Regions from separate parts of the Lysinibacillus parviboronicapiens genome, predicted to be linked through region 2. Evidence: riboswitches for the same ligand, from Rfam matches in the RefSeq annotation. Region 2 holds a riboswitch; the other holds the start of a gene.

Region 1 (15,746 bases), 310 kb from region 2:
AAATATTGCGATCCCTATACGATTGCGGTTACTTGTTCTTGAAGCAATAGAAAGTGAACAAGCCGAAAAAATGCAATATAGGTAAATATAAATAAAAATCACTGAAAATAAACACACTACTATCAATACATGAATAAGATGTCTCTGTAGAAGTACCGTAGAGGTAGGTGTTTAGAACGTGAAAAGAAAGTGGATAGCTACAATGTGCCTTGTATGTGTCATTGGTTTGGCGGGTTGTCAGGGGAGATCGGAGAAAGAAAAAGAATTACAGCAACAACTCGATGGCTTACAGGAGCCAGTTACTGCCGAGCAAAAGGAAACGCAAGAAACAGCGCCTGTAGTCGTAAATATTGTTGACCCCAATACAATGGATATCATACAAACCTTATCACCGAAAGATTTAGGTTATAAGGAAGATGTTGCAACGTATAAAAAGAAGATTGAACAACTAGCGAAAGAGCTTGCAAGAGGGACTGAGACAGAAGCGGGCTATGATAAGCGAATGGTACTCGATCGAATTGGTGCTAATGGTCACATCATTAAAGGAAATCCACAGGTGCTTTTGAAGGAAAGTGAATTGGTGGAAAAGGTAATGGCTGTATCAGCAAGCGGCGGAAATGTGGAAATGCCGCTATATGTTTCGGAAAGTGGATATTATCTAGCGGATATTCCTTATTTAGAAGATGTAGTTGTTGCATCCTTTACCACGTACTTCAATTCCTCAGATGTAGGTAGGAACAAGAATATTGAACTTTCTGCAAAGGCCATAAATAATGTCATTGTCGGCAGTGGCGATTACTTCTCCTTTAATACGGTGGTCGGTCCAAGAGACGAAGCAAATGGCTATCAACCTGCACCTGAAATCATCAATAAGAAAGTGGTTATGGGTATTGGAGGAGGCATTTGCCAAACATCCTCGACGCTTTTTAATGCGGTTGATCAAATTCCTGTAAAATTTGTAGAACGACATCATCATTCCTTAGATATAGGGTATGTACCAAAAGGAAGAGATGCTACTGTGTCCTATGGAGGATTAGATTTCCGGTTTCAAAACACCAGTGATGTGCCGTTTTTAATCACAACGCTCTATGGGAAAGATTTTCTTACGGTGGAAGTTAGAACCTCGCAGAAATATGAAGAATTTTTGAAAAATCCTTAGTTGCTGGTGGAAGACACTGCTGTCGAAGGTGTCTTTTTTGTTTGACCATGATATAGTTAAATTGAGGTATTTTAGTATAATATAGGTCGATTTTACAGCTGTGAGACTTAACGATTATTTGATTGAATGCGGCGTTTTACAACCACTTTCACGGATAATTGATGCGTACCACACAGTTAGCGATAAAGGGATGAACCCTCCTATGCAAACTGGAATGCTTTAAATAAAAATATCAGATAAAGAGGGATAACGCATGCATTCGAAATTACAGGCAGCAATCGATGTTATTGATCTTTACCAGGCGACATATCCAGAAGATACTTGTGTTATTGTGGCAGATAAAGAGAAAATCCTAGCATACAAACCAGGGAAACAAGTGGATTTGAAGATTACTGTTGGTGAACGCATAGAGAAGTATCATGGAACGACGACAGAAAAGGCACTTTCTACGGGGAAATATATAAGAGAAGAGCGAGGACCAGAAGGATTTGGTGTAGCATATATTTCTATTGCACAACCCATTTTTGATGACGGAAAAGTAATTGGTGTTGTCAGTGCAGTAATGTCGAATGAAAAAATGGATAATATGCGTTTATTAGCAAGCGAGTTATCAAGTTCTGTGGAAGAGATGACTGCAACAAATGAAGAGTTAACAGCTGCAAGTGTAGACGTGTCCAATCGTTTGGCGGAGCTGTCTAAGTTCTCGGAGTCTATGACTGGTGATATCCAACAAATAAATTCCATCGTCGATTTAGTAAAAGATTTGGCGATGAAATCAAAAATTCTCGGATTAAACGCATCGATCGAAGCTGCTCGTTCGGGTGAGCACGGAAGGGGCTTTGCAGTAGTAGCCTCAGAAATTCAAAAAATGTCACAAAGCAGCACGGAAAGTGCCGATAGTATTACAAATCAGCTAGGAAGCATAAAACAATCTATTGATAAGGTCAATGAATCGGCGAATCAGATTACTGTTTTTACACAGCAATTTTCTGCAAGCATGCACGAATTAAATGCCGCCTATATAGGCATCAATACAGCTGCTGAAAAGCTCATGCATATTAGTGAAGTTAAATAATAATATTGTTTATACAAGGATAATAGAGAATTAGTACTATTCACTATTATCCTTTTGATAGTTTTAGGTGAAATAAAATAGAAACTAACTTTAGACGATATCTAATATTTCAACTGGAGAAAATACTTGGTAATCAGGTTTCTCTGATTGCACTACTTCAATGGAATCATATCCCCAACTAACCCAAATAATTGGAATGCCAACTTTTTTACAAGCGACTATATCACGATGCTCATCCCCAATATATAAAACATCTGATGTTTTTAAATTCGCCTCTTTGATGTATTTTTTTATAATTTTATCTTTGCCAAAGATGCGACTCGAACACAATACATTTGAGATATTATCGATACCGTTCATCTTTAAAAACTCTAAAATATTATCTTTAGAATTAGAGGAGATAATGGCAATTGTATAGCCCTTGTTGACAATTTCCTTTAGCACATTTTTCATACCATCAATAAGTATGACATCCTTTAGTGACTGCCGATAGTAACGGTAAAATTGGGGGAGTATCGTTGGTAGCTTATACATTGGAAAGTTAAATAACTTGCTGCGCTCCGCGATGGACAATTTCTTCAATGATTCTATTTCTTCCAATTGAATTTCTCGGTATTGATATTTTTTTGCGATGATATTCCATGCAGAGGCGAACACAGCAGTAGAGTCTGCTAGCGTGCCATCGAAATCAAATATTATATGTTTCATTTTTTAAAATTTTCTCCTTTGTGATTTAGTTGTAGAGACGTTTTTTAGCTAAATATGTTACGTATTCCGTGAAATAAATGGTCATCCTCTCGTCTAGAATTACATGCTTACTAGTATGATGCAAGCTTTCTTATTTATATGCTTAAAGATTAATTCGGTAAAGGTGTATCCCTATCGCATTTTTACATCTTTACAGACCAATAGCTAAACGGTCGAATAATGGGATGATGTTGAGGAGGGAAAAAGCATTATAAGCAGGCACTGAAAATGCGGTCGTATCAACTAGCCCCTTCGGTTTCTAGTATCTAGTTAGCGGGATTTCCGATGGAGTCACATTGCGTACGATACGGACAAGGCAGTAGTGCGATGCCATTTGAGTAACTTACGGAAACGAACAATTTTGTAGTATATTCGCTAGTGCCCGATAGTACCATACCGACAAACGATAGTTGGTAGATTGTTTTTTTTATAGACATATGTTAGATTAGTAAATACTATTAACGTTCGAAAGGAGGCAAAAGCGATGGAAACTGTATTCAGAAATGGTCTGATGGAAAAAGAAGTAAAATTATGCCTGTATTCAGTGAATTTGCTTGCTAAGGGAGAAGTCTGCCCTTTTTTAAGCAAATTTCATATCGAAAACAGTTACCGAAGCACTTTGCCTTCATGATTTAGCATTTGTAGCATAGACATATGTGAATCAATATTTACACAACAAGGCGCCGGTTCTGTACGGCGCCTTGTTGCGTGCTATTGTAAGTTTACTGCCCATACTTTATATAGTTTAAGCAATTTGAAGGCGCCGATATTCGGCGTCTTTTTGTGTTTTAAAGGAGTGGAAAAGAGATGTGTAACCTTATATGTCCTTTTATTTTTTGAGCTTGAGAGCTTGGAGAAAGAACGGATGAATTTTTATAAGGAAAGAGTGATAAAGATGTTACTGCACTTAAAAGGAATTTGTAAAAGTTACTTGGGCGAAACGATTTTGTCCAATATTTCAATGAAAATAGAACGAGGGGAAAAAATTGGTCTTGTTGGTGTCAATGGAGCGGGTAAATCAACCTTACTAAAAATTATTGCTGGCGATACACCCTCTGATCAAGGGGAAATCAGTATTGGGAAAGCAATGAAAATTGGCTATTTGCGTCAACATAGTGGACTACAAATGGACAATACTATTTGGTGTGAAATGTTAAATGTCTTTGCCGAGTTGCTCGAAGTTGAGAAACAGCTGCGACAGTTGGAAAAGACTATGAGTGATCCTTCTTTGGAGGGTAACGCCGTAAAGTTTGACGACATAATGAATCGCTATGCAACAAAATCACAATGGTTCATGGAACAAGGTGGATATGAAATAGAAGGGAAAATCAGGCGTATGTTAAGTGGCATGGGCTTTCAAAATAGATCCATGAATACCCAGATTCATAAGTTAAGTGGCGGCCAGAAAACGAGACTTGCACTCGCTAAAATTTTGCTGCAGCAACCAGATTTACTGATGCTGGATGAGCCGACTAACCATTTGGATTTTACTACTTTAACTTGGTTAGAAGGCTATTTACGTTCATATCCAGGCGCTATTCTAGTCGTTTCACATGATCGCTACTTTTTAGATACCCTTGTTAACGTGATTTATGAAATTGAACGAACAGAAGCGAGGCGATATACAGGTAATTACTCGAAATATGTGGAGAGTAAAGTGAAAAATCGTGCGATTCACGCAAAAAAATATGACTTACAGCAGCAACAAATTGGAAAAATGGAAGATTACATCCGACGTAATATTACAATGGCAACGTCTTCTAAAAGTGCAAAAAATAAGCGTAAGCAGCTTGAGAGAGTGAAGCGATTAGAGCAACCACTCAAAAACCTAAAACTGCTACAGTTGTCCTTCCCGTTGGAGAAAACATCCCATAAAGATGTGTTACAGGTTCGCGATATCAGCATCTCCTTTAGAGAAAATTATGAGCAAAAGTCGCTCATGCAACATATAAATTTCCAGCTACAGCGGGGTGACAAGGTAGCATTAATAGGTCCAAATGGAATTGGAAAGTCAACACTGTTGAAGACTTTACTAAAGGACTATCAACCAGACAGTGGTGTTATTGAGTGGGGGCATGGTGTATCGATTGGCTATTATGATCAGGAACAAGCCACGTTACATCCAGATAATACGGTCTTAAATGAGGTTTGGAGTAGGTTTCCCCATATCGAAGAAGCCAGTATTCGTTCGGTACTTGGGAATTTCTTGTTTACTAGTGAGGATGTCTTTAAAAAAATAGCATCGCTGAGCGGTGGTGAAAAAGCACGTGTGGCGTTAGCTAAGTTGATGTTGCAAAAAGCGAATGTGCTCATGATGGACGAACCAACAAATCATTTAGATTTGTATAGTAAAGAGGTATTAGAACAAGCACTATTAAATTATGAGGGCACACTATTTTTTATATCACATGATCGTTATTTTCTTAATAAATTGGCCAATAAAATGTTGGAATTACAGGCAACTGGAGTCATTGTATTTAATGGTAATTATGATGACTATGTGAGTGCTAAATCACAAAATGACAAACAGTCGCTATTGCTGAACAATTAACAATATGCTGAATATGCCGAGAGGGCCTCCAAATTCAAAATAGTGGCCATAGTAATATAGATTTAAAAACAAAAACCATATGAAAAGAGGAATATAGATATGTCTAATGAAAATCGAATTGTTGTAATTACTGGAGCAGGTAGTGGAATTGGAAGAGCTACTAGTATTAAATTTGCCGAACATGGCTACAAAGTCGTAGTAGTTGATTTTAACGAAGTGACAGGGGAAGAAACGCTTGCGCTGATTCGTAATCATGGTGGAGAAGGTCTGTTTATCAAAGCGGATGTTTCAAAGGTAGAAGATGTTGAAAATTATGTAAATCAAACTGTGGATACTTATGGTCGTATTGATGTATTTTTCAATAACGCAGGCATTATCCAAAAGTTTGCACCCTTCACCACTGTTGAAATGGAAGAGTATGATCGGATTATGGATATTAATGTGAAAGGAATTTTCCTTGGTATGAAATATGTCATTCCTGTAATGGAAAAGCAAGGAAAAGGAGCAATTATAAATACGGCTTCTTCTGCTGGAATTCGTCCAGAGCACAGTATCGCTGTTTATTCTGCTAGTAAACATGCTGTCATCGGCTTAACGAAGGGGGCAGCGATAGAATTCGCCAATAAGGGTATTCGTATTAATGCCGTATGTCCTGGAGGAATCGTTACACCACTGTTCAAAAGCGTTGGTGAAACACTTGAAAAATCAGGGTATGTGCCAGAAGAAATGTCGCGTGTACGCATGGGGCGTCATGGTGAGCCAGAAGAAGTGGCAGAAGCTGTATTATTCCTAGCTTCTGATAAATCAAGCTTCATGGCTGGGGCCGTGATCACAGTAGATGGCAGTTTAACGGTGTAAAATCCTGTTTTACTTTATAAATCAAGTAACTGAGCTACTCCTCGGTTAGCTAATTGTTAGTCAGTCACATCTTTGGGGAAGGATCGCTTTGCGCTTTCTTTTGACCAGGGATGTGGCTGTTTTTGTCTTCACTTATGACCAAGCCGTTTTAAATGTAATAGCACTGTTAGCTAAAAAATTTTTGGTGAAATGTAGATATTAAAATAAAATAGTGTTATCGTAAGAACTAGCTAAATAAAAATATTCTTCGGGGTAGGGTGAAATTCCCAATCGGCGGTGATGAAGCAATTCAAAGTCCGTGAGCGCAAGCTGATTTGGTGCAAATCCAAAACCGACAGTTATAGTCTGGATGGGAGAAGGGTAAAAGTGTAAGCTTTTTAAATTCGTATGAGTTTATAAGGTCTATTTGCGTACGCTTTTATAAATTCACTTCCCATCATCTTCGTTGGGGAGTTTTTTTGTTCCTACTAACAGGAACGATAGTAGTTAGCTAAAATTAAATAGCGTGAAATGTTCTTCGGGGTCGGGTGAAATTCCCAATCGGCGGTGATGAAGCAATTCAAAGTCCGTGAGCGCAAGCTGATTTGGTGCAAATCCAAAACCGACAGTTATAGTCTGGATGGGAGAAGAACAATGAGATGGCAACCTATTAAAAATTGTGATATTTCTTAGGTTTATTTGTTGACGTCTTATCGTATTAAATCTCCCAAACCCCTTACTTGAAAGGGGTTTTTTGTTTTTTTAGAAGGATTGGCTGATAGGACTATCGAAGTGACGGATAGAACCGCTGAAGTGACGGATAGCAATCGAATCATCGAATTATAGAAGAGAAGGTGGGTGACAAAATGTTTACAGGGATTATAGAGGATGTTGGCGTCATTAAAACCTTGCAAAACAATAAGCAAAGTATGAAAATAACAGTTATTTCTCCAAAGATAGTAGATGATGTGAGGCTTGGTGATAGTATTGCGGTCAATGGTGTCTGTTTAACGGTGACGCAATTTAATGAGCAAGAGCTGACGATGGACGTGATGCCTGAAACGGTGAAAGCTACAAACTTAGTACAGCTCACAGTTGGCGATGCGGTGAATTTAGAGCGGGCCATGCCGGCAGATGGGCGTTTTGGTGGTCATTTTGTGTCTGGGCATGTTGATGGTGTGGGAAAAATTTTATGCAAGCGACCGATGGCAAATGCCGTTTACATTGATATTGCACTCTCGCAGGAATTGTCGAGCTATTGTATACCAAAGGGCTCTATTACAATCGACGGTACGAGTTTGACGCTCTTTCATGTTGAACAGAACAGTGTCACCGTTTCACTAATTCCTCATACGTACAAGGAAACGATTTTAGGTATGAAAAATGTTGGTGCATCCGTCAATATAGAGACCGATTTGGTTGGTAAATACATTATTCATCAGCTACAGCGTGGTCAGGCAACATCCGCAATAACGCGCGAGTATTTAGCGAAACATGGATTTTAGGAGGCGATCAATTGTTACATTCAATTGAAGAAGCATTAGAGGATTTAAAACAAGGCAAAATGATTGTCGTGGTGGATGATGAAGATCGTGAAAATGAAGGGGACCTACTGGCACTTGCGGAGTTTATGACGCCTGAAACCATAAACTTTATGGCGACATATGGTAGAGGGCTCATTTGTACGCCAGTTTCACAGCAAGTCGCTCAAAAATTAGCGTTGCAACCAATGGTGGTCAACAATACTGATAATCATCAAACAGCATTCACCGTTAGCATTGATTACAAGAATACAACAACCGGCATTAGTGCCTATGAACGGGCAATGACCATTCAAAAAATGCTTGAACCTCAAACGCAAGCCGCTGATTTTCGTAGACCGGGGCATGTTTTCCCGCTAATTGCGAAAGACAATGGTGTCTTAGAACGCAGAGGACATACCGAGGCTACTATCGATTTAGCGAGACTGTGCAACAGTATTCAAGTAGGCATTATCTGTGAAATCATGGGGGATAATGGCGAAATGCTGCGTTTTAACGACCTCGTTCACTATGCAAAAAAACATCATTTGAAAATGATTTCAATTGAGGCTTTAGCGACATATCGACGCAAACAAATAAGTGTAGCAAATACAATAACAGTTTAGAAGAGGGGCAACAATGATGGGAAAAACTTTTGAAGCACAATTAATCGGCACAGACTTAAAAATCGCAGTAGTAGTAGGGCGATTCAATGAATTTATTACAAGTAAATTATTAGATGGCGCAATGGATGGGCTAAAACGTCATGGCGTACCTGAAGATTTGATAGATGTTGCATGGGTGCCAGGTGCATTTGAAGTGCCATTTATTGCTAAACAACTAGCAGACACTAAGAAATATGATGCCATCATCGGGTTAGGAACAGTCATTCGTGGCTCTACAACACATTATGACTATGTGTGTAACGAATCTGCCAAAGGTATTGCGAGCGTATCGCTTTCCACAAATGTTCCAGTTATTTTTGGAATTGTGACAACTGAAAATATCGAGCAAGCAATCGAACGTGCTGGTACTAAATCGGGTAATAAAGGTTATGATGCAGCAATGTCCGCTATTGAAATGGCGAATTTGAAAAAAATGATCGGGGGAACCCAATCGTAAATAGTATTACAAATATGTCCTAAACGCCGGAAATCCCATGGATGAATGTTTCGTTTTATTGCATAGTATTAAATTTCATGGGAAAAATATTTGTAAGTGTATAAATGTATACTCTTTTCATTTATGCACTAACTTCTGGCTAAGTAGGAGATGACGAACATCAATGGAACAGGTAATCACTATAAAAACATTGAAAGAACTGTTTCAACGTTCTGCGGATGTACTTTTTGAACAATATAACTTCAATCAACACAAAGTACATTTTATTACATGTGATTCGATGATCGATCAGCAGCTACTGAATAGCGTCATAGTTCAAAGACTCCAATCTCTGTTCGAAGATATATCAGCGGAATTGCAAGAAGACAACATTCTAAAGGATTTACACATTCCTAATCTTCAAAAAGTAAAGACCAAAGAGGATGCCATTACACTTGTGTATACGGGCCATGTTTTACTTTACTTTGAAAAAGAAAACTTTCTGTTTTCAAGTAATATTGCCGATAAACCAAATCGAAAACCTGAAGAAACAAGACTTGAATTAATTGTTAAAGGGCCGAGAGATGATTTCATTGAAGATGTTTTTATTAATATTGCCTTAATACGGAAACGAATACCTACAAATTCATTGAGCGTGGAGACGATGGAAATTGGCAAGCGTTCCAAAACAACAGTTGCTGTTTTATATTTTGAGGATATAGCAAATAAAAATATGCTGGGCATAATAAAAAATCAATTAAACCAAGTGGATATAGATGTTGTGTTTAGTGGAGATTTGTTGATGGAAAGGCTTGAAAAAAACGATAAAGTTTTTCCGAGACATGACTATACGGGTCGCCCTGACTTCGCATTGCAAGCTTTATCGCGAGGGCGGATTGTCATTCTGATTGATGGCGTGTCATATGCCATCATTACGCCTGCCAATATGTTATTACTATTTAAAATAGGTGAAGATAATGATTATCCAATCGTAGTGAGCTCTTTGGAAAGATTGCTACGCATAGTAGCGATTTTAATCAGTATACTGATGCCAGGTTTTTGGCTTGCCCTGTCAACATTTCATCAAGAGCAATTACCGGTGCTACTGTTAGCTACTATTGTTCAATCGAGAACAGGACTGCCATTTCCAACCGTTATAGAGATACTACTTATGTTATTTATGTTTGAATTATTCCGTGAAGCTAACTTACGTCTTCCATCTGTCATCAGTGGAACAATGAGTGTTGTGGGGGGATTAATAATTGGCGATGCTGCTATTAAAGCAGGGGTCACTAGCCCTTCCATGGTTGTAGTAATTGCGATTTCAAGTATTGCAGCCTTTACACTTGTCAATCAATCCTTTGTAACGGCAATGAGTATTTTCCGATTAATTATTGTGATAGCCTCTGCCTTTTTGGGTTTATTTGGTTTCTTTATGTCACTGTTCTTCATTATTCTTTATGCGGCAAATATTCGAGTATTGGGTGTACCATACTTAAATATTGCAGCAGAGTTTAATTGGCAAGATATTAAAAAATCTCTAGTACGTGCAACACCAAAAGGATATAGTAAACGGCCTGAATTTTTAAATCCACAAGATAAGACACGGGCACCAAGTAAGAACTAATACATGGTTTCGTTTTAAGACCAGGATTCGAGTGCCTGGTCTTTTACTTTTTCAACCATTGAACAAGTGCTTCACTTCAATATGATTGGTGCAAATACCTATCAATTTCAGTGATGTGCAGGTTGTTCATTTTTAATTTACTGCTACACTTGTAAAAAAAAATGAAATGGACAACCTACGTATTGAGGAGTATGGATGAGGCAAGGAAAGGCCTTTTCTGTACTTTTCATGACCTATTTCATGAAAGAGGTGGAGAGCTATGCCAAATGTAGAAGTGAACTGTACTGTTTCAAATTGTGTTTTCCATGCCAAGGGAAACATTTGCGGAGCGGAAGCAATTGAAATTGATATGGATTACAAGTTAGACAGCAAACATAACACAGAGTTTGCTTCGGATTTTGATTTACAGTTCAAATCTGAAGAAGCAAACCAATCGTCTGACACGTGCTGTAAAACATTCCGAACAAAAGAATAGTGAATTTGCTCTGTACAACAATGATGATGATTACCACGGTTTGTGATTTACCTTAAATTCAATGATTTGGTCAGGTGGAAAGGGGCTCAAAACAGCTCCTTTCAACATTTTTTGTAGAAATCCGCTGTTTTCTCCGTGGGTAAGGCACGAGCCGCATGGTCGCTAACGCTTCCTGCTAGGTCTCGTGCTTTTCCTTTTTTTATAGGGAAATCCTGCTTTTACATTACATACAAACATACGTTTTTACAATGGTTTGATTGCCATATATGCTACCTTTATATTTTTGTCGTGCTCGTTCACGCTCATGCGTCTCTATTGACCTTCTAGCTACGTGATGGGTTACGCATGGACAGTCTTCGATATTTTTCGAAAATTATAAAACAGTCGTTTATTCCCCTCATAAATTAGAAGTAAACGTGGGAATAGTGATTGTCACGAAAAAAATATATAGAAAATAAAGGGCTCTTTCCTGAAAAGATAGTGGTATTATTTATAAAGAAAGTTAATATTTGATATTTATTGAGAATAATTACACTTTATGTATGAGAGAATGGTATGATAGTTTTGATACTATTCTCTTTTTGGTATGGATTTCTGTGTCTTGAGCATGAATTATTGTCTATTTGATAACAAATTGATTTTGTCACTAGTTTAAAGTAGGATATAAAGGTATGTCTTTAGAAAACAGCAAGTTAATTTGGGATTTATTATAGTATAATATTATTGTTGAGAAGATATTTCTGGCATGTATATTCAGAAATAGTTAGGTAAATCAATAGATGAGGAAGTACCAGTTTGCATGAAAAAACGTAAAATTAAATTAATTATAGTATTATCATTAGTCTTATTATTATTATTTACAAGCTTAAATGTCTTTACTTCTTATTTAAAATTGAAAAAGACGGTGGAAGAGTCTATCGCAAACCAAAGTCTTGAAGCGGCAATCTCCATTGCTTCGTCGATTGATATAGAAGAATATAAGCAATTTCTAGAAGACCCTGTGAAGAACGAACATTATTGGAAACTAAGAAACAGTTTAAATGATGCAAGAGAAAAGCTAGGCGCTTTATTTGTCTATACTTTGGAAATAGATAACCCAACAGTGTCAACAGCAATGGTAGTTGGGCTACCACCGGAGCAAACATATGGTTTTGACATAGGTGAGCTTTGCACTGTACCCGAAAAACAAGTCAGACAAGCTTATGAGGGGCATACATATGTAACAGGTGTCATTGAGGATTCAGTTTATGGTTCTTATCTTTCTGTTGGCGCACCAATAATAGATGAGTATGGAAAGATTATTGCCTACCTTGGTATCGATATTAGTGCGGATACACTGAATGGTATCAAAGGTAAAATTCTGAAAGATAATATTTTTAACTTTATCTTTAATGGTGTCATTATATTAGTCGTAATCGCTTCCTTCTATTTTTTACAGAGATGGTATCAAAAAGAAGTGGCAAAGGAAGTAGAGGTAACGGAGGATACATATCAAACAGAAATTAAGACATTAATCACTTCGGTGTCGTCTTTGAGACATGATTTCACCAATCATATTCAAGTTTTACATGGTTTTCTTCAATTAGGGAAACCCGATCAGGCACAACAATATCTAGCTTCTCTTTCAAAAGAAGTTCAAGCCATAAAGACGCTCAAGTTAAATATAGATAATCCAGGTCTGTCTATCTTATTACAGACAAAAAAGCTAGCTGCACAAAATCATAATATTTATATGGATTTTACGGTTTCTCAGGATGCGTTTAATAAAATTAAGACGACAGATTTAATCAAAATACTATCGAACTTAATTGATAATGCGATTGATGCAACATTAGAATTACCGGAAGGTCAACGTAAAATAACAATTTGTTGTATGGCTGATGAAGCACAGTATGCCTTTAAGGTTAAGAATACAGGACCGACTATCATAGAGTGTGACCATATATTTAGACAAGGGTATTCAACTAAAAAAGCGCAGCAAGGAAAAATAAGAGGACAAGGTTTATTTATTGTGAAAGAGATTGTCAATAAATATCATGGGGGAATTTCAATTGAATCGACAAAAGAATTAGAGACGACAGCCATTGTCAAAATCCCTTTAAAGTAAATAGAGAACACAAGCTTCCTAGACAAGTTTAGGAAGCTTTTTTCAATAAATTTTTCTTTAGAAAAATTCATTATAGACAATAAGGTTCATACATTAGTAGTAGTCTAAATGGTAATATTGGGGAGGGAAGTTGGATTTGGAAAAGTCGTTACTGGCTTTACTGAAAGAGGGCGGATTCATTTTATATGCAAGGCATGGAGAAGCAAAGGTTGGGACTGATCAGCCATATTTTAATTTTCAAAATTGTAATACGCAAAGAAATTTGTCGGAGCTTGGTCGAAGTGAAGCAATCTATTACGGACAAATGTTGCGCTATTTGCAAATACCAATCAGCTCACCAATTGTTGCAAGCCCTTTTTGTAGAACAATCGAAACGGCACAGTTAGCATTTCCCAACATCAATGTTCAAATTGATGCTTTTTGGTATAACATTTTTAAATTAGGTGGAAATATTTCCAACGCTGAACAACATAAAATCTTAACGGATTTGCGGGCAGTGTTGGCATTAAAACCACCTCAGGGGACGAACAAAGTGATTATTGCGCATAGCTTTCCCGCGGGTATAGGGCTTGGCAAAATTTCAAACTTAGGAACCGTGATTGTAAAGCCTCAAGGGCAAGGACATGGCTATGAAATCGTGCAACAGTTGGCATTAGCAGATTTAGCACAGCTAGCGAGCAGTGAGTAACAGAAACTTCAGGAGAATCGAGGGACAACATGGAAATAAAAACCGTATCACAATGTACATTGGAGGACGTTTTAAAAGCTTGGAATAAAGGGTTTGAAGGTTATTTTGTGCAGATTACCATGGACGAAGAGATGTTTTTAAACCGACTCGTAGGAGAAGGCCTGTCTCCGAAGCTTTCCCTTGTTGCGTTTGATGGTAATGAGCCTGTCGGCATTGTCTTGAATGGTGTTAGACATTTAAATGGAAGAAAAACATCATGGAATGGTGGAACAGGTATCTCATCAGACTATCGAGGAACAGGCATTTCACGTGCTTTAATGGAAGAAACATTGGCCGTTTATGCAAGAGAAAGCGTTGAAATAGCAACACTTGAAGCGATAACTGATAATAGTAAGGCAATTGCCCTCTACGAAAAATATGGCTATCGTATAGCGAATCGCTTGCTGTTTCTAAGTGGCGAGTTTAAAACCAAAGTAACGGAACCCATACAGATGCAGATAGAAACATTACACCCAGAGCAGCTTTCAAACCTTTCTTTTTATCAACAAGAAGTACCATGGCAATGTAGTTGGCACAGTAACAAGCAAGGACAGGCTAAAGTATTTTATAACCTAGAAAATGAAGCGGTGGGTTACATGCTGTATCGATCACTATGGGCTAAAGACGGTCAATTAGAGCGTTTAGTATTGTATCAGCTCGAAGTGCTTGGGCAAGGTAGTGTAGACTATATTCCGTACTTCCTAGATAGCATTACTAATCAGCCCGTAAAAATAGCGACTGTAAATTTTCTAGCTAGTAATCCAGTAACAAATTATTTGTTAGAAAACGGGCTGGAAGTGACAACAGAACAAGTGCAAATGAAGAAGATCATGAACGAATAACCAGTGTTTCAGTTTCTAGCTATTAGGACCAAAGCGAACCTGTTAAAAGGCTTGAGTGAGAGGGACATACAGCTATCATTACTTGGAAGTGAAGATTGGAAGAAATACGAGCCGAGCATGACTAAGCAATAGCGATTAATGGGAAGAGGTGAATTTCACCTCTTTTTAAATTTTTTGACAATATAAAATATTCTAATAAAAGTTTATGATTATATGGTAAAATTTACGTTGAGCAAAAATTGGAGGTGAAAGAGATTCAGTAAAATGATTCGTCTTGTAACAGAAATGAACAATTATCTGAAATATGGACAGAGAATTTTATGAATACTGCAATGGACTCATCTGAAAGTTTGCCGAAAAAAGTGAAGTAAAAGATTAAATAGTGAAGGGTGGTGTATATTAAAAACATGGCTTAAATGCTTGTATTTTAATGGAAGAAAAAGATGAGTGTGTTTGTCTTTTATACATAATTTTTTATGCGCTGCACCATATTACAAGAAACGACAAAAATTTGCTCGATGGTAACTTATGAAATGTTGAGAAATACAGGAATGTGCTAGGTCTTGTAGAAAGAATGCTCGATTTCCCCCTAGTTCTAAATAGCTTATAACTATCGTATAGATAGTAGATATTTTAATCTATAATTAAATGTGATATACTGCAATAAGGTTATAATTGATACAGAAAAGTTGTGTTCCTAAGTCGCATCTTGTCTTATTGTGACACCCAAACAGGAGCGTCTACATCCTTTCTGCAAATCTTAATATATAAGGAAGATAAAAATGAGTAGCAAACAAATTAAATCAGACGTCATCTTAATTGGTGCCGGAATCATGAGTGCGACTTTGGGAACAATGCTCAAAGAATTAGCACCAGATTGGAATATTACTGTGTTTGAGAAACTTGCAAACGCCGGAGAAGAAAGCTCGAACGAATGGAATAATGCGGGAACAGGGCATGCAGCATTGTGTGAGCTTA
Region 2 (15,746 bases):
CTGAATGTTATCACCAAAAATAGTCTTTAAAAATTGTACCTCCAACTCGAACAACATTTGCCATCTCGCTGTATACGCAGTTAATCTTACTTTCATTTGATCACCCCCATCCTTTAAATTACAGTACTTTAAAGAATTAAGAAACATTCATTATTTGCAAATTTTCGTATTTTATCAGAGGCTACAATTTGCTGGTACACACACTAAGGAATTGTGTACATTGTTTATTATTTTTTTGTATAATAAATACATACAAACTGGAAGGGACTGAATTATGCGCAGATAGCAATATTTTTTCATCCAACTCAAAAAAAAATTTGGAGGTAAAAGTATTGATAGAACAACTCTCTACCAAAAGATTGCTGTTAAGAACAATGAAAGAATCGGATGCACATCATTTATTTAAAATTTGGTCAGATCCAGATGTTACGAAATTCATGAACATTTCTACCTTTACACATGAGGATCAGGCACAAGAGATGATTGAATTACTAAATGAATTAGCACTGGATCACAAAGCAATTCGCTTCACTATTATTGAAATCGCTTCAAATGAAATCATTGGTTCTTGCGGATTTAATGCCATTGACTTTGAAAACGCTAGAGCAGAAATTGGCTATGATATTGCCAAAGCTTATTGGGGAAAAGGTTACGCCCCTGAGGGAATTATGGCATTAGTAAATTACGCTTTCACGACATTAGCTTTCAATCGGATTGAAGCAAAAGTAGAGCCAGGAAATGTGAATTCTATCAAAGTTTTAGAAAAGCTTCATTTCACATTCGAAGGAACTCTCAGACAGTACGAAAAATCGAACGAAGTTTTTAAGGACATCAATAGCTATTCATTATTAAGAAGTGATGGATTCAATAATTAAAAAATAGTTACAATACCATAACAGGCTCATCAAAAGTCCTTTCACTTTTGATGAGCCTTTACTTATTTTTTATTTAATTGAAATCCAAATTTCTGAATATAAATCTGGACTAAATGGATCTTCATCTGAATAAACTTCAAGCTCTGCAGAACCTGCAGGCTCATAAGGATTAGATGGGAACCATTCAGAGTAAATTTGCTTCCAGGTATTTTGCATAGCATCTGGCATTGGGCCATGTACTTCAAAAACTACCCATTTTGCTGCTGGTACCTCCATTGTTAACAGATTGTCTGGTACCTCTCCCACATGCTCAGTCGCAATCCAATAATCCATTAAACTGTTTTCCTTATAATTCTTATCTGGTACACAAACACCGAGCACCCCTTTTATTTCCCCATTATTCAATTTAAGTAATGCATCGTCCATACCTTTGTTGTTCATTTCATCCCAGAATAGCGGAATACCTTGCGTATTCTCCCCATTTTGGCAATTATACGTTCTTTTTACCCCTACAACTTGAAACTTTTCTTTTTCTACAATTTTATACTTCATTGGTTCTGCTCCCTTCAAGCTCACCTGAATGATCAGGCGGTTGTATGATTGTAATGGTCCTTGCAGTTTTCTTGCTTCACTCGGCGTTACGTTATGCTGCTTGCGAAACGCTTTTGTAAAAGCCTCAGGAGAGTCATAGCCATATTTGTAGGCGAGGTCGATAATTTTGTGTTCTGTATTCATTAACTCTTGTGCAGCTAAAGTCAATCTTCTGCGTCTAATATAATCTGCAATCGACATGTCCGTTAAAATAGAAAATATCCGTTGAAAATGAAAGACTGAAGAATTTACCTCTTGTGCAATTTGATCCATTGTTAAATCATTTAATAAATTTTCTTCCATATAATTAATTGCTTTCTGAATCGACTCTATCCAACTCATGCCCTCACTCCTTGTTTATAGATTAAAGTATCCGGATTTTATTATCCTGTCATTTTATGCTAACTTTGGACGGGTAAAATTGAAAAAAGTTTCTGCTGTTGATTGTGGCCTATATTTCTATTATTAATAAGATCATTTAGTTGTAGTACCTTCAGTTATTACATCTCTTTTCTTTTTGTGGCGTTTTGCAAATAGTTAAATGGCAAGGTACTGCAAAAATCAAATTTATTTTCTCCTTTACTTCCTGGGGCTAGAAATACAGCATCACTGGAAGTATGAAGAATCGCCAATAGACTACTTAAGTGCAAATAATAATTAAGTGAACCTTAATTTTCTAAAAATGCTAGTTTTGTTAACCCACCTATGATAATGTATATTTTACAACAATTACCATACAAAAGGGGTTTTACCATGTTTTTAAACTTACATATTGAAACAGAAAGAATCGTGATTCGTCCTTATGCATTAACAGATGTGGATGCGTTATATGCAGTCGTTTCTGAGCCAAACTTTTATCAATTCATTCCAGAGGATAGACCCAGTCGAGAAGATGTACAACGAATAATTGAATGGTCCATGGATTGTAATCAAAAAAATACACCAACCTACATTCATAAACTTAATTTAGCCCTTGTTGATAAAGAAAGCCAAACTGTAATTGGCTTTTGTGGACTTGGCCCAGATGATGTATCGCAAACAGAGGTTGAAATTTATTATGGTATTTCGGAAGCCTATAGAGGGCGAGGCATTACGTCTGAAGCAACGTATGCTTTAATGGACTATGCATTTAAAGTCATCAGTCTCCCCCGAATAATTGCGGTTGTTCATCCAGAAAACTTGGCGTCTATCCGTATTATTGAGAAGCTCGGAATGCGTTATGAATTTACATATCACAATCTTGATTCATCGTTGCATGATTTCAAAGGATTACTAAACTACACGATTGAGAGTGAGACTTTCCTGTCAAAACATTACATCGATCATGAATGAATGGTAGATCGTCACATTCAGACAGCCTATAGATTTAGTATGAAGGACAAAATTTAAGAAGTATCAGAGCCCAACAGCCCCAACACTTCTTTTTTCTTTTCATATATTCATCACGTTCCCTGTTCAAACCCTCTCCCCAGTATAAAAACTGGGGATTTTTTATTAGTCTCTGCCATTGTTCAGCGCCTATTTCATACAGTATTAAAAAGGATAGTTGCTGAAACACCATTCGAAAAAGCACCTCCAGTTGTGGTAACTTGCAAAGAGAGAAGCGTACAACTATTAACCGGAAAATTTGAGGTTGTTTTGGCGCAACAATTTGGAGAGGTAGATGAATTTGGACCTGTAACTGTAGCAATAATTCCAGTTGCTAACGGAGCTGTAAATCCGCAATTGGTGCTTATAAATATTTGAGCTGAAGCTGTTTGTCCTGCACTTAGTAAATGGTCTCGGATATTTAAAGTTAGACTTTTAATAGTAGCATTTTCTGGTATGACTATTGAACTTCTGACAAATGAGGCAGATGAATTGCCTGTTCCAAGAAAGTCATTGTTTCCTACTGACTGATCTGTAGATAAAAAAACTTCCATTAATCCTGAGCCACTTGGCCCCGTTACTCCTTGTGTGCCTGTCGCTCCCGTTACTCCTCGGGATCCTGTTGCTCCGGTTACTCCTATTATTCCTTGTAAACCTGTCGCTCCCGTTGCTCCTATTACTCCTACTAACCCTTGCGGACCTGTCACTCCCGTTATTCCTGCTATTCCTTGCGGACCTGTTGCTCCGGTTATTCCTGCTACTCCCTGTAGACCTGTCGCTCCCGTTACTCCTGCTATTCCTTGTAAACCTGTCGCTCCCGTTACTCCTGCTACTCCCTGTAGACCTGTCGCTCCCGTTACTCCTGCTATTCCTTGTAGACCTGTCGCTCCCGTTACTCCTGCTACTCCCTGTAGACCTGTCGCTCCGGCTACTCCCGCTAATCCTTGGGGACCTGTTACTCCGGCTAGTCCTTGTAGACCTGTCGCTCCCGTTACTCCTGCTATTCCTTGTAGACCTGTCGCTCCCGTTGCTCCTGCTACTCCCTGTGGACCTGTCGCTCCTGTTACTCCTGCTAGTCCTTGTAGACCTGTTGCTCCTGTTGCTCCGGCTAGTCCTTGTAGACCTGTTGCTCCTGCTATCCCTGCTAATCCTCGGGGGCCTGCTGCTCCGGTTACTCCTGCTAGTCCTTGGGGACCTGTTGCCCCAGCTACTCCCGCTAATCCTTGGGGACCTGTTGCTCCAGCTACTCCCGCTAATCCTTGGGGACCTGTTGCTCCGGCTACTCCCGCTAATCCTTGGGGGCCTGTTGCTCCGGCTACTCCTGCTAATCCTTGGGGACCTGTTGCTCCGGCTACTCCTGCTAATCCTTGGGGACCTGTTGCTCCAGCTACTCCCGCTAATCCTTGGGGACCTGTCGCTCCTGTTGCTCCGGCTACTCCCGCTAATCCTTGGGGGCCTGTTGCTCCTGTTGCTCCCGCTAATCCTTGGGGACCTGTTGCCCCTGTTGCTCCTCCTAGTCCTCGGGGGCCTGTTGCTCCGGCTACTCCCGCTAATCCTTGGGGACCTGTTGCCCCAGCTACTCCTGCTGGTCCTTGGGGGCCTGTTGCTCCTGTAGAACCGGTAGCCCCCGTTGCCCCTGTAGCACCTACAGGGTCTTGAATTTCATATGCGCCATAAGGATATCCGTTACAACCAAATTCATTGCATTTGAATTTCATTGGATAATTACATTTTGCGTCACATTTGAAATTATCATTATTTCGATTGTAATTAAACCTCAATTATTTCACCTCCTATCCCTCTTGCATAATATTCTTAAATTAAGCAAACGCCATAGTTAAAGTACCTAGAATATAAGGCTGAATAATACGGCTGTCACTAACTTCCTATTGTTCAGTACAACAACCATTCAAGCTGCAACATAATTATTTGTCACTTTTCTTTCCTTTACATCATAGGATACAGTTGAGATATGAGATCAATATGAAAGCAAAGGGGTTATTTAATGAATGATTATAATAAAAATCCACAACAATCTTTGGATACAACAGAAATTCAAATAGCCAGACTTGCATATATCGGAGCTTCCATTTCAACATTAGGCGATGGACTGTCTGCTGTTGCAGCAGGTCTCGCGTTAAATGCGTTAGAAAAATCGAATAACCAGAATACCCAAAATCAAAATAAAGATCAATCTAAAGAAGTAGATGATCTGCAAAAGCAGATAGACTATTTAATAAATGAATTAAAAAAAATAAAAAAGGTCATGAGATAAGTTACACTTCTTGGACAAGATGAATTGACTAGTGCTAGTCAAAACGCACTTTTATCATCTGTACCAAATGATTAACTAGCGTGGCTCGTTAAACTCGCAAGCTACCTTGCCTATTTATAGTTTTGACAAATATACAGAGCAAAAAAAATAACATATGCGTTATCGGCGATTTATAGACAGCAACATATACCCATGTGGGCAAAAAATAAAGAAGTGTCGGCGCCCTACAGCCCCAACACTTCTTTTCTAGTACATCTTCATATATTCATCACGTTCCCAGTCGTGGACGCGTGTGCGGTATTTGTTCCATTCAATTTCTTTTGCAGCTGTGAACTTCTCAAAAATATGGTCTCCTAATGCTTCACGTACGATATGATCCATCTCTAGTTCAATAAGTGCATATTCCAGTGAGGACGGCAAGCTATCTATGCCATTCATTTCGCGATCTACACGAGTCATCTTGTAAATATTACGGTCCACTGCGTCCGGAGGTGTTAAGTCCTTCCGAATGCCATCGAGTCCAGCGGCTAAAATTACAGCCATCGCTAAGTAAGGGTTTGCTGCTGGATCCACAGAACGTAACTCAATACGTGTTGAGAGGCCTCGCGCTGCTGGTATTCGAATAAGTGGTGAGCGGTTTTGAGCTGACCATGCCACATAGCATGGTGCTTCATAGCCAGGCACTAAACGCTTAAAGGAATTTACTAATGGATTTGTCACTGCTGTGAAGCCATGCACATGCTTCATAATTCCCGCCATAAAGCTGCGTGCTGTTTGACTTAATTGCAACTCTGCATTTTCATCGAAGAAAGCATTTTTGTCGCCCTCAAAAAGTGAGAGGTTAAAGTGCATACCTGAACCGTTGACGCCGAATAATGGTTTTGGCATAAAAGTTGCATGTAGTCCATGCTGTGCTGCCACCGTTTTCACGACCAGCTTAAAGGTTTGAATATTGTCACAGGCTTCGATGGCATTTGCATACTTAAAGTCAATTTCGTGCTGACCAGGTGCAACCTCATGGTGAGATGCTTCAATTTCGAAACCCATCCCCTCTAATTCCAGCACAATATCACGGCGGCAATTCTCACCTAAATCGGTCGGTGCTAAATCAAAATATCCCCCACTATCATTTAACTCAAGAGTGGGATGCCCTTTTTCATCAAGCTTAAATAAGAAAAACTCTGGCTCTGGCCCTAGATTAAATGAAGTAAAACCTAATTCCTCCATTTCCTTTAATACACGCTTAAGATTGGAGCGTGGATCCCCCTCAAATGGTGTACCATCTGGTCGTGCAATGTCACAGACGAAACGTGCTACCTTGCCCTTTTCAGCAGTCCATGGAAAAATCACGAAAGTATCTAAATCCGGACGTAAATACATATCCGATTCCTCTATGCGCACAAAACCTTCAATAGAGGAGCCATCGAACATAACCTTATTGTTTAACGCCTTCTCTAATTGGCTAAGAGGTATTTCAACGTTCTTAACTGTTCCCAATATATCAGTAAATTGTAGGCGAATAAATTTCACATTTTCTTCTTTCACCAGGCGGACAATATCTTCTTTTGTATAATGTTTCATTCTTCACCACTCCAATTGTCATTTTTCCTTACGCGATATTTATAACTGATATTAAAATACACTAACCGAAGATGAAAAAGCAATATATATGTTATGTTTTCTTACATAGATTTTTTAGAATAATTTCATCTTTTTTGTAGATGTATAGAGTGCTGGTATTTTTAAGAAAAAAACATGCTAACTCGACTTTTAATCTGTCGATTGTAATTTGGTCACTTGGTTGTATTTTCATTAACGACTTAGTCATGACTTATATGAGTTTTGCAAGCCTATTAACATAAGAAATAAGTCGTAAAACATGCAAGCGTTCATATAACATAAACACCATTGAAAATTTCTGATTTTATATCACAATAGTCTTGTATAATGTCTTTTTTATTGGTAAATTTATAGCAAATTAGAATTCCCAAAATTGCTCAAGCATTTAAAGAATTGCGAATTAAAACAATATATTTAGATGAGCAAATAGTTCTAACGATACCTAAGGCGGTGAATGGTAAAAAGCATGTCAGTTTTAATTATTGGTAGTGTCAGCAATGATGTATTGCGACTGCAAAAATATTTTCATCGCATTGACATCAAAAGTGTTCATTGCTTTACCACAGCAGAAGCGGCGATGAATTATTTATTAGACGATTTAAAAGAGGATCTCGATTTAGTCATTTTAGATGCGAAATTAACACTAAAAAATTGTGAGGAAATTTGTCAACAAATTGCTGAATTACAGAGCTGGATAGATGCCCCCATTCTACTCTCCACTACTTATGAAAAATCGATTACCATCGACAGAGTTTTCGAGGCAGGCATATTCGATTTTATATTAAAGCCATTTGATTTCACCCATTTCAAAACACGCATTCAAGTTGCCTTAAAATATCGAGGAGAAGCTAAACTTCGCAAGCAGCAAGAAAGTAGTATTCAGAAGGATTTATTTATTGCTAAAAAATTCCAAAAGAACGCATTATCACCAGCGTTAAATCTCAAACATATTCAAATTGATGGACTATATGTTACTTCCAACACATTAGGTGGTGACATGTACAGCTGGTTTAAAATCAACGATGATTTAACCGCAGTTCTACTCTATGATGCGATGGGCCATGGCATAGCTGCCTCACTTGTCACTATGTCCATAAAATCGTTACTAAGAGGAATTATTACTAGATTAATAGACCCTGTGGCCGTTATTCACGAACTCAACCATCAAATATATGAGTTGTTTTCAGATGAGGATATGGATCGTTTTTTAATGACTGCTATTTATATTCTAATTGATACGAAAAATGGCACCTTACATTATGTCAATGCAGCTCACCCATCTGGATTTTTATACGGCAAATATGGAGAAACGGTGTTCCTGCCAGCGAATACACCTATCTTAGGTCTTTTTCCGACTATTCAAATCAACAAAAAAACGATACCTTTATCCGGTTGGCATCGCATCATACTTTATACCGATGGTTTACTTACACTAAATGAAGAACAAGTAATCGATTTAGATTTCTTTCATTCCTATGCATCTCAAGATAACACCTATGCCCTGCAAAAATTTTCGCAAAAATACGACTTATTCGAAAACGAATATAGCGATGATATTACAGTAGTTTCAGTAACGATAACATTACAAGGTAGGTGATTGCTGATGGAGTTCACGCTCAATGTAAAACCTAACATGCAGGCTATTAACTTTGTCGATCAAGTAATGGAAAATTATATGACTGTCTATAATCTTCCTTATCAAAAAGAATTACGATTTGTGGTGCATGAATTAGTAATTAATGCTGTCGAGGCCATGGAAAAAAAAAACACAGATTCGCAGGAAAAAATTCAAGTACATGTTATCCAAAAGGATGATGAGATACGGGTAACGGTCATTGATGACGCAAAAGGAATTGCTGTGAGTGATTGGCAAAAGGTCTTTGAATTTGATTTACATAATCTCACTTCTTCCGATCGGGGGCGAGGGTTATTATTCATAAAAAATATGGTTGATAGTATTTGGTTTGAAAATATATCAGAAACAAAATTTTTAGTTGGTATTTCAAAAAAATTTCAAGCGTAATATATACATAGGAGGAATTCTAATGAAATTGACAATTCGGAAAAAAATGACCTTGCTCACATTTACTTGTATTTTACTACTCACTTCACTGCTAGCTGGTATTAACTATTATGGAGCGAAAAAGAATTTATTAGAAAGTGCCAATACAAAGCTTTTATCAGACATTCAGTTAAGCTATCAATTTTTAGATGCTAAAATCCCTGGAGAATGGAAAATCGTAAACAACCAATTATATAAAGGCGATGTCAGCATGGTAGAAAATTTTGAAGTCGCTGATATAGTTGGTGAGCTCACAAACGGGAACGCAGTCTCCATCTTTCAAAATGATACACGAATTAGTACAAATATCGTGGAATCTGGTGAACGCGCTCTTAATACAAAAGTCTCCGATGAAGTAGCTAGCGTTGTACTCGAGCAAAAAAAGCGTTTTCTTGGCTCTGCCAATGTTTTAGGGAGCATGCATCAAGCTGCCTATGACCCTATTTTAGACAGCAATGGAGAGGTCATTGGTGTGTGGGCAACAGCTGTCCCAACGGCACCCTATATAAAAATTGCAACAAAATCTGCACTAGAAAATATTTTGATTTCCTTAGGTATAGCCATTTTGATTATTGGTTGTATTAGCTGGTTTTTACAACGTCAAATTATTACACCTATCAATATACTTAGTACAAATGCCCGAGAACTTGCCAACTTAAATTTAAACGTCAAATTATTACAACCAAAAGGAAAAGATGAGATTGCAGATTTAGCCCAAGCCTTTAGTGATATGAAAAATCGCTTAGGCGAAACAATGACCATTGTGGCCGGCAGTGCCAACCAAATTGCAAGCTCTTCTAATTCTTTAGCAGAATCATCACATCTCACAAGTGAAGCAGCCAGCCAAATTGCGTTAACAATGAACGAAATAGCTGTCGGGACTACGACACAATCAGATCAATCTGAAAGAATTGTGAATATGATGCAAAAAACGATTGATGAAGTAACTCATAGTTTACAAAAGGCCGAAGAAACTTTAAATAACGCAATAGCTTCAACACATATTGCACGTAAAGGTGACGAGGCAATCAATGAAGCCATTAAACACTTAAGCGCGGTAACAAAAACAGTCTCTTATGCTACTGATTCTATTCAAAAGCTTGGTAAGCGCTCTGAAGAAATTGGTGGAATTATTACAGTCATTACAGGTATTGCTGAGCAAACAAATTTACTTGCGCTCAATGCGGCTATTGAAGCAGCTCGTGCAGGCGACCAAGGAAAAGGCTTTGCAGTGGTAGCTTCAGAGGTTCGTCAGTTAGCAGAGCAATCTAGTTTAGCTTCAGGACAAATAACGAATTTAATCAATGATATTCAAGCAGAAACATCCGTGACAGTTCGTACAATGGAAAGTAACTTATTAGCTGTAGAAGAACAAGTGACAATCATTAATAAAGGAGGGAGTGCCTTAAAAGAAATTGTTGAAAAGGTGGTAGAAACCGAAGTAGGCGTTAAACAGATGAAAGCTGCCTTCGCTCATGTCAACGACAATTCTCTCGGTGTCCAACAAGCCATTCAAGATATTTCAAGAATTATTGAGGATTCAGCTGCTGCTACCGAAGAAATTGCAGCAACCTCAGAAGAACAATATGCAACAGTGGCAGAAATCACACAAAGTTCAGACGATTTAGCAGCAATCGCCCATAAATTACAGCATGAAGTAAATAAATTTAAGTTTTAATCTGTAATAAAAGAACACCAAACACGAAAAGAAACATGGAGGCGTTATAGTATGGCTCAGAAAAAAATTGCAATGGATATTAGCACAAAGGCTAATTATATTGTCATTACCTTTACTGGTGATTTGGAATATGGGGTAATCGAGGATATTAAAAAGGATCTTCAAGCTTTGAAATTAGAAACTAAGCACGGCTACATTATCGATATGCAAAAAGTAACGAATATTGATAGTACAGGCTTTGGTATGATTGTCAATTTTGCCAAGAAAGTTTCTGTTAATGAAAAAAGAATTGCCATTATTGTCGTTGATGACTTCATCCTTAACTTATTTGCTATTTCCCAATGTGATAAAATATTCCCAATTGCGAAAAGCGAGGATGAAGCGAAGCAAATCATCAAAGAAGGCTGGTCTGGCGAGTTATCGCTAAGTGAATATTAATATACACAAAGGGCGTATTCAAATGAATGAGTACGCCCTTTTTAATTTAAAATTTTAGCAGCATATTTAACATGACAACACTAATGACAATCGGCACTACAATTAACATTAACAAGCGGTATGTCCTAAAATACCCTTGCCCCATTTGACTGCCTATCAGTAATTCTTTTTTGACAAATTCCTTATCAACCACATAAGCAATAAAAATGGCAATCAATAAATTACCTAATGGCAACATTAAATTTGACACTAAAAAATCTGTTGCATCAAAAACTGTTTTTCCAAAAATCGATACATCTGCTAATAGACTTGATGATAAAGCTGATGGAATGGCAGCGATAAATACAACCACACCGAGTAACAATGTCAATGCAGAACGTGACATCTGACATTTTTCAATAAATGCCGCTACTATTATTTCATATAAACTAAAGGACGATGTCAGTGTAGCAAATAAAAACAGCAATAAAAACATCGCTAAAAATATTTCACCAAATGGCATTTGACTAAAAGCTGTTGGCAGCACCATAAATAATAACCCTGGTCCAGATGCAGGCTCTAAATCAAAGGCAAAGACAACAGGAAAAATTGCTAGACCAGCAAAAAATGACACAAGCACAGTTAGTATCACCACTGATCCTGCCGAATTCGGTAAGCTAACATCTTTTTTCAAATACGAGCTATACGTCACAAGGCATGAAAATCCGACGGCCAAGCCAAAGAATGATTGTCCTAAAGCCTCTAACAACGCCTTTCCTGTAATATGTGTAAAGTCGGGCCACAAGAAGAACTTAACCCCCTCCATGGCTCCATCTAACGTTAACGCACGCACTACAAGTACAACGAACATTAAAAATAATAATGGCATCATCCACTTATTTGCTTTTTCAATTCCATTTTGCACACCAAGTGAGATAACAAGTACATTTGCCAGCGTAAACAATCCCAAGCCAAGCAGTGTAATCCAAGGCGTCCCTATAATGTTAGCAAATAGATCACTAGGGTTCACTGCGGGATCAATCACCGCTCCCGTCACACCAAGGCCGCTATAAACAAAAATCCAGCCTCCTACTACACTGTAAAAAGTTAATAGCAGAAAACAACCAAGCACACCCATACGGCCAACCCATGCCCAGCCCTGTTTCGTAGGTACAACTTTTTTATACGCTGTTACAGCCTCTGACTGTGTACCACGTCCTAAAATATATTCTGATAATAGCATCGGCAAACCAATCAACAATGTAAATAACACAAAAATAAGGAAAAATGCACCACCACCACTTTGACCCGTGACATATGGCAGCTTCCATATTGCGCCTAGCCCAATTGCCGCTCCTGCCGATGCTAAAATAAATCCCAATTTACTGGACCACTGTCCGTTCTTTTGACTCATCTCTTCATACTCCTCAACATTCTAAACTCACACTTATTGTACATGAAATTAAGATTTCCGACTAGACAATCTCTAGTTGACCAGCAGAATATCTACTGTCTCGTGCTGTTATCCGTATTTTCGAGCTTTCTATCCTTCACTTTCGGCTTTCTATCCGTCATTCTAAGCTTGCATCCAGCGCTCCCAAAATCTCATAAAAAAACCTCGAGCATCTACACACTCGAGGTTCGATCTATTATTTTGTGCTATACATTTGACGTTGACGTTCAATCCATTTACGCATTGTAGTGAATAGTAATGCCATGATGGCCGTTAATAAAATACCTTTTACAATGTTGAACGGTAAAATACCCGCTACAATCATTGTATATAAAGAATCTCCAACGACTGGCTCCATGCCTAAGAAGTAAGTGTACATTGGTAAAAATATCGCATAGTTTAAAAGGCTCATACCTACTGCCATCACAATCGTTCCAGCAACTAACCCTCCGACAAGACCTGCAACTGTTTTAAAACGATTAAAGATAAACGTTACTGGTAATATAAATAGAATGCCTGTTGCAAAGTTTGCAAGGTGACCAACTGGTACGCCTGTTGGTGTGCCTGAGAAAATCCAGTCTAGGACATTTTTAAATAATTCTACTAAAATACCTGCTACTGGCCCCATCGTGATCGCCGCGATAAGTGCAGGCATGTCACTGAAATCCACCTCTAGAAACGCTGGAAATGGCGGAATTGGGAAATTAAAAAGCATTAGTAAAAACGAAATACTACTTAGCATACCAATCGTAATAAACGACTGAAGTTTGACATTTTTTTTCATTGTAAAGCTCTCTCCTCTTTGCTGATTCAATCTCGCAAGAAGAAAGGCAACGATACTATCAATTCCAGTTCACGAAAAAACCCCTATGCACAACTAGCATAAGGGAGAATAGGCAAGGTTAAAAAACGCCATTATTAGCTATTTTTTTGCGTTTACTGTGCAAAATCCACACTGAAAAAACGCTCGATTATAGCTAAAATTCGCAACATCGAATGACGATCGTACCTCCATCTTCTCCCATCCAGACTATAACTGTCGGCCTTGGAATTGCACCAAGTCAGCCATGCAAAAAAAGATTTGCACAGGTCGCGGGCTGAAGAATCTTGTAGTAAATCTTTCGAGCTATTGTATGTATGCTACAATAGCGATTTACGATTCTATTACCGCCGGTCGGGATTTTCACCCTGCCCCGAAGATGAATCAATATTATTTTATCTTACAGCTTTACTATAATGAATTATTAACAAAAAGTAAATACTTCTGCTTAAAAAATCCGATTAAGTTTGTCAGTATTAATGCAACACGTTGTTAATATGCCTATATCCCATTACTTCCAATGTTTTATTCTTACATAAAAAAACAGCTACCCTTTAAAGGATAGCTGTTCCGTCATTCCGGCATATATTGCTTATTTGCCCCTACTGGCATTGGTAAGTACTTTGTTAAATCAAAGCCCTCCCAACTGTCCTGTACAACATTATCTAAGCGCAATTTCTTATCGAAGCTCGCAGCCGTTAGCATCATTGCCTCGATTAGCTGTGTTGCACGAACTGCATCCATTGTCATTAGATCAAGTTCCACATCAAAAGTTACAACGACACCATCCGCTTCTTCCTTCACCGTATAATTCACATTTTCTGGTATTGCTGAAACATATACATCATCGTTTTTATGGCGCATGTCTGTAAGTGCCTCTGTTACGGTTGAAAACGTTTTACGGAAATCTGGCGATAAATACTCTGTGCCATTTGTTTCAGTATATACATAAAAATTATAATGTTCTCTTGGTATCAACGCCATTGGCTCACTTGGTTCACCCACTTGCGAAAACTCATAAGCCGTGCCATCTGCATTTTCAAAGGCAATTTCCTTATAATCAGAGTCTGAGAAAGTGTCCTTTAACGACCCTAGATACTTACTTACCGAGGCAGAAGCTATATCATAGGCATTTTTTTTAGGTAATACATGCACAAGTGTTTCGCCTTTTTCTTCCAACTCACCCTTATATGGATGGTAGTTTGTAAAGCCCATTGCTTCTTCATCTATTTGAGGAGCGTATTTTTCATACATTTGCAAAGATGTAGGCTTTTCCTTGCCAAAATCAGCTACAACGCGCTCATTCGGAATAATATACGTCATGGGTACACTCTCCGCTGCTTTTCCTCCGGCTAAACCAATGCGGAACACGACGGCATCTGTTAAGTCTTCTTCGTATACAGATGTTCGGAGCGACATCATCCGAGTATGTTCGGCAACGATACTGGAATCCATTACATTGTCACTACTTTCAATTTCCTTTGTAGCCCTATTTTCCGGCATGCTAGAAAACGTTGCACTATCAGGAGTTGCTTGATCTTTAGGCGAATCATTATTGTTAACAAACATGGACCCTGCTATTAAAGTCAGCACAAAAACAGCAGCAACACTCATAAATAGGGGTATTTTTTTATATTTACGTTTCGTTATCGGTAAATCTTTATTCTCTGCTTGTATAAAATCTTGTTTCTCGTTAACCTCATGCGTTGTTAGTTGGCTTTCAATTGGTCCTTGCACAGCCGCTTGAAGATGGCTATTGTCCTGCAAACGCGCATCTGCCAACAAACGTTGCAACACTTCGTCTTTCGAACGGTGGTCAGATAGCTTAGGGGCGTTGTTCAATACCTGTTCAAGTTGGTCTTCGTCAAACTGTTTATGAGTCATTGCCGTTTCGCCTCCTGTTCACTAACCGGTTGTAACTGTTGTCTTAAAAATTTAATGGCTCGATGCTGCGTCGTTTTTACTTTTGCTTCTGTCCAATCTAATATTTGCGCTGTTTCAGCAATTGATAAGTCTTGGAAGTAACGCATAATAATGACCATTTTTTGGTCGCCTGTACAGTTTTCAAGCGCTGATTCTACCTGTAAAAATTCATCACTGGCCTGTAGTAATTCTTCCGGTGATGGCGTGGTTGAATGTAATTGTTCCGTTTCCCAGTCAAAAAAATCAAGTGAATGTTTTTGGCGTACTGCCTGCTTTCTAAAATGGTCGATGGCTACGTTTTTTGCAATAGCAAATAACCATGTCTTCTCACTGCTATTCCCTGCAAAGTTATCATATGAGCGCAGCACACGAACATACACTTCATGCGCTAAATCCTCAGCAAGTGTACGGTTTTTCACTAAATAAATTAGGAACTGGAACACGTCTTGATGGTATGCATCGTATAGTCGATGGAACACGGAGTCATTCAAAGCACTCCACCCCCGTTCTTATAGTATTTGTCGTCTAACCTTCAAAGAAGTTACACTTTATCTATCTTTACATCGCAATTTTACTGTTTCACTATAATAAATCATTAGTCGTCGTTACACATACACGACTATGTGTGATCGCCTACGTTGTCATGTAGCGTAAAAAAGTTAAT

Evidence for each region. A riboswitch is a leader RNA that binds a small molecule or an ion and turns the genes downstream of it on or off. The one in region 2 is predicted to bind FMN.
Region 1: another riboswitch for FMN. It lies ahead of ribE (riboflavin synthase); the one in region 2 lies ahead of C9J31_RS06650 (ECF transporter S component).

What each region holds. Positions count from the first base shown of each region.
Region 1 is NZ_CP073713.1:1,726,470-1,742,215, forward strand. It holds gene C9J31_RS08130 (VanW family protein) at 179-1,159, shown strand; gene C9J31_RS08135 (methyl-accepting chemotaxis protein) at 1,413-2,234, shown strand; gene C9J31_RS08140 (HAD-IA family hydrolase) at 2,325-2,942, opposite strand; gene C9J31_RS08145 (hypothetical protein) at 3,466-3,612, shown strand; gene C9J31_RS08150 (ABC-F family ATP-binding cassette domain-containing protein) at 3,877-5,532, shown strand; gene C9J31_RS08155 (SDR family NAD(P)-dependent oxidoreductase) at 5,632-6,390, shown strand; FMN riboswitch at 6,630-6,755, shown strand; FMN riboswitch at 6,900-7,025, shown strand; gene ribE (riboflavin synthase) at 7,236-7,874, shown strand; gene ribB (3,4-dihydroxy-2-butanone-4-phosphate synthase) at 7,886-8,515, shown strand; gene ribH (6,7-dimethyl-8-ribityllumazine synthase) at 8,532-9,011, shown strand; gene C9J31_RS08175 (spore germination protein) at 9,175-10,617, shown strand; gene C9J31_RS08180 (DUF1540 domain-containing protein) at 10,877-11,092, shown strand; gene C9J31_RS08185 (Spo0B domain-containing protein) at 11,892-13,199, shown strand; gene C9J31_RS08190 (histidine phosphatase family protein) at 13,336-13,887, shown strand; gene C9J31_RS08195 (GNAT family N-acetyltransferase) at 13,917-14,768, shown strand; gene C9J31_RS08200 (malate:quinone oxidoreductase) at 15,551-15,746, shown strand, end outside.
Region 2 is NZ_CP073713.1:1,411,871-1,427,616, reverse strand. It holds gene C9J31_RS06710 (GrpB family protein) at 1-96, opposite strand, end outside; gene C9J31_RS06705 (GNAT family N-acetyltransferase) at 333-875, shown strand; gene C9J31_RS06700 (AraC family transcriptional regulator) at 945-1,808, opposite strand; gene C9J31_RS06695 (GNAT family N-acetyltransferase) at 2,220-2,798, shown strand; gene C9J31_RS06690 (collagen-like domain-containing protein) at 2,990-4,615, opposite strand; gene C9J31_RS06685 (translation initiation factor 2) at 4,840-5,109, shown strand; gene glnA (type I glutamate--ammonia ligase) at 5,356-6,690, opposite strand; gene C9J31_RS06675 (SpoIIE family protein phosphatase) at 7,196-8,326, shown strand; gene C9J31_RS06670 (ATP-binding protein) at 8,333-8,752, shown strand; gene C9J31_RS06665 (methyl-accepting chemotaxis protein) at 8,775-10,469, shown strand; gene C9J31_RS06660 (STAS domain-containing protein) at 10,521-10,907, shown strand; gene C9J31_RS06655 (sodium-dependent transporter) at 10,954-12,300, opposite strand; gene C9J31_RS06650 (ECF transporter S component) at 12,536-13,123, opposite strand; FMN riboswitch at 13,349-13,544, opposite strand; gene C9J31_RS06645 (RNA polymerase subunit sigma) at 13,733-15,043, opposite strand; gene sigX (RNA polymerase sigma factor SigX) at 15,040-15,573, opposite strand; gene C9J31_RS06635 (ATP-binding protein) at 15,742-15,746, opposite strand, start outside.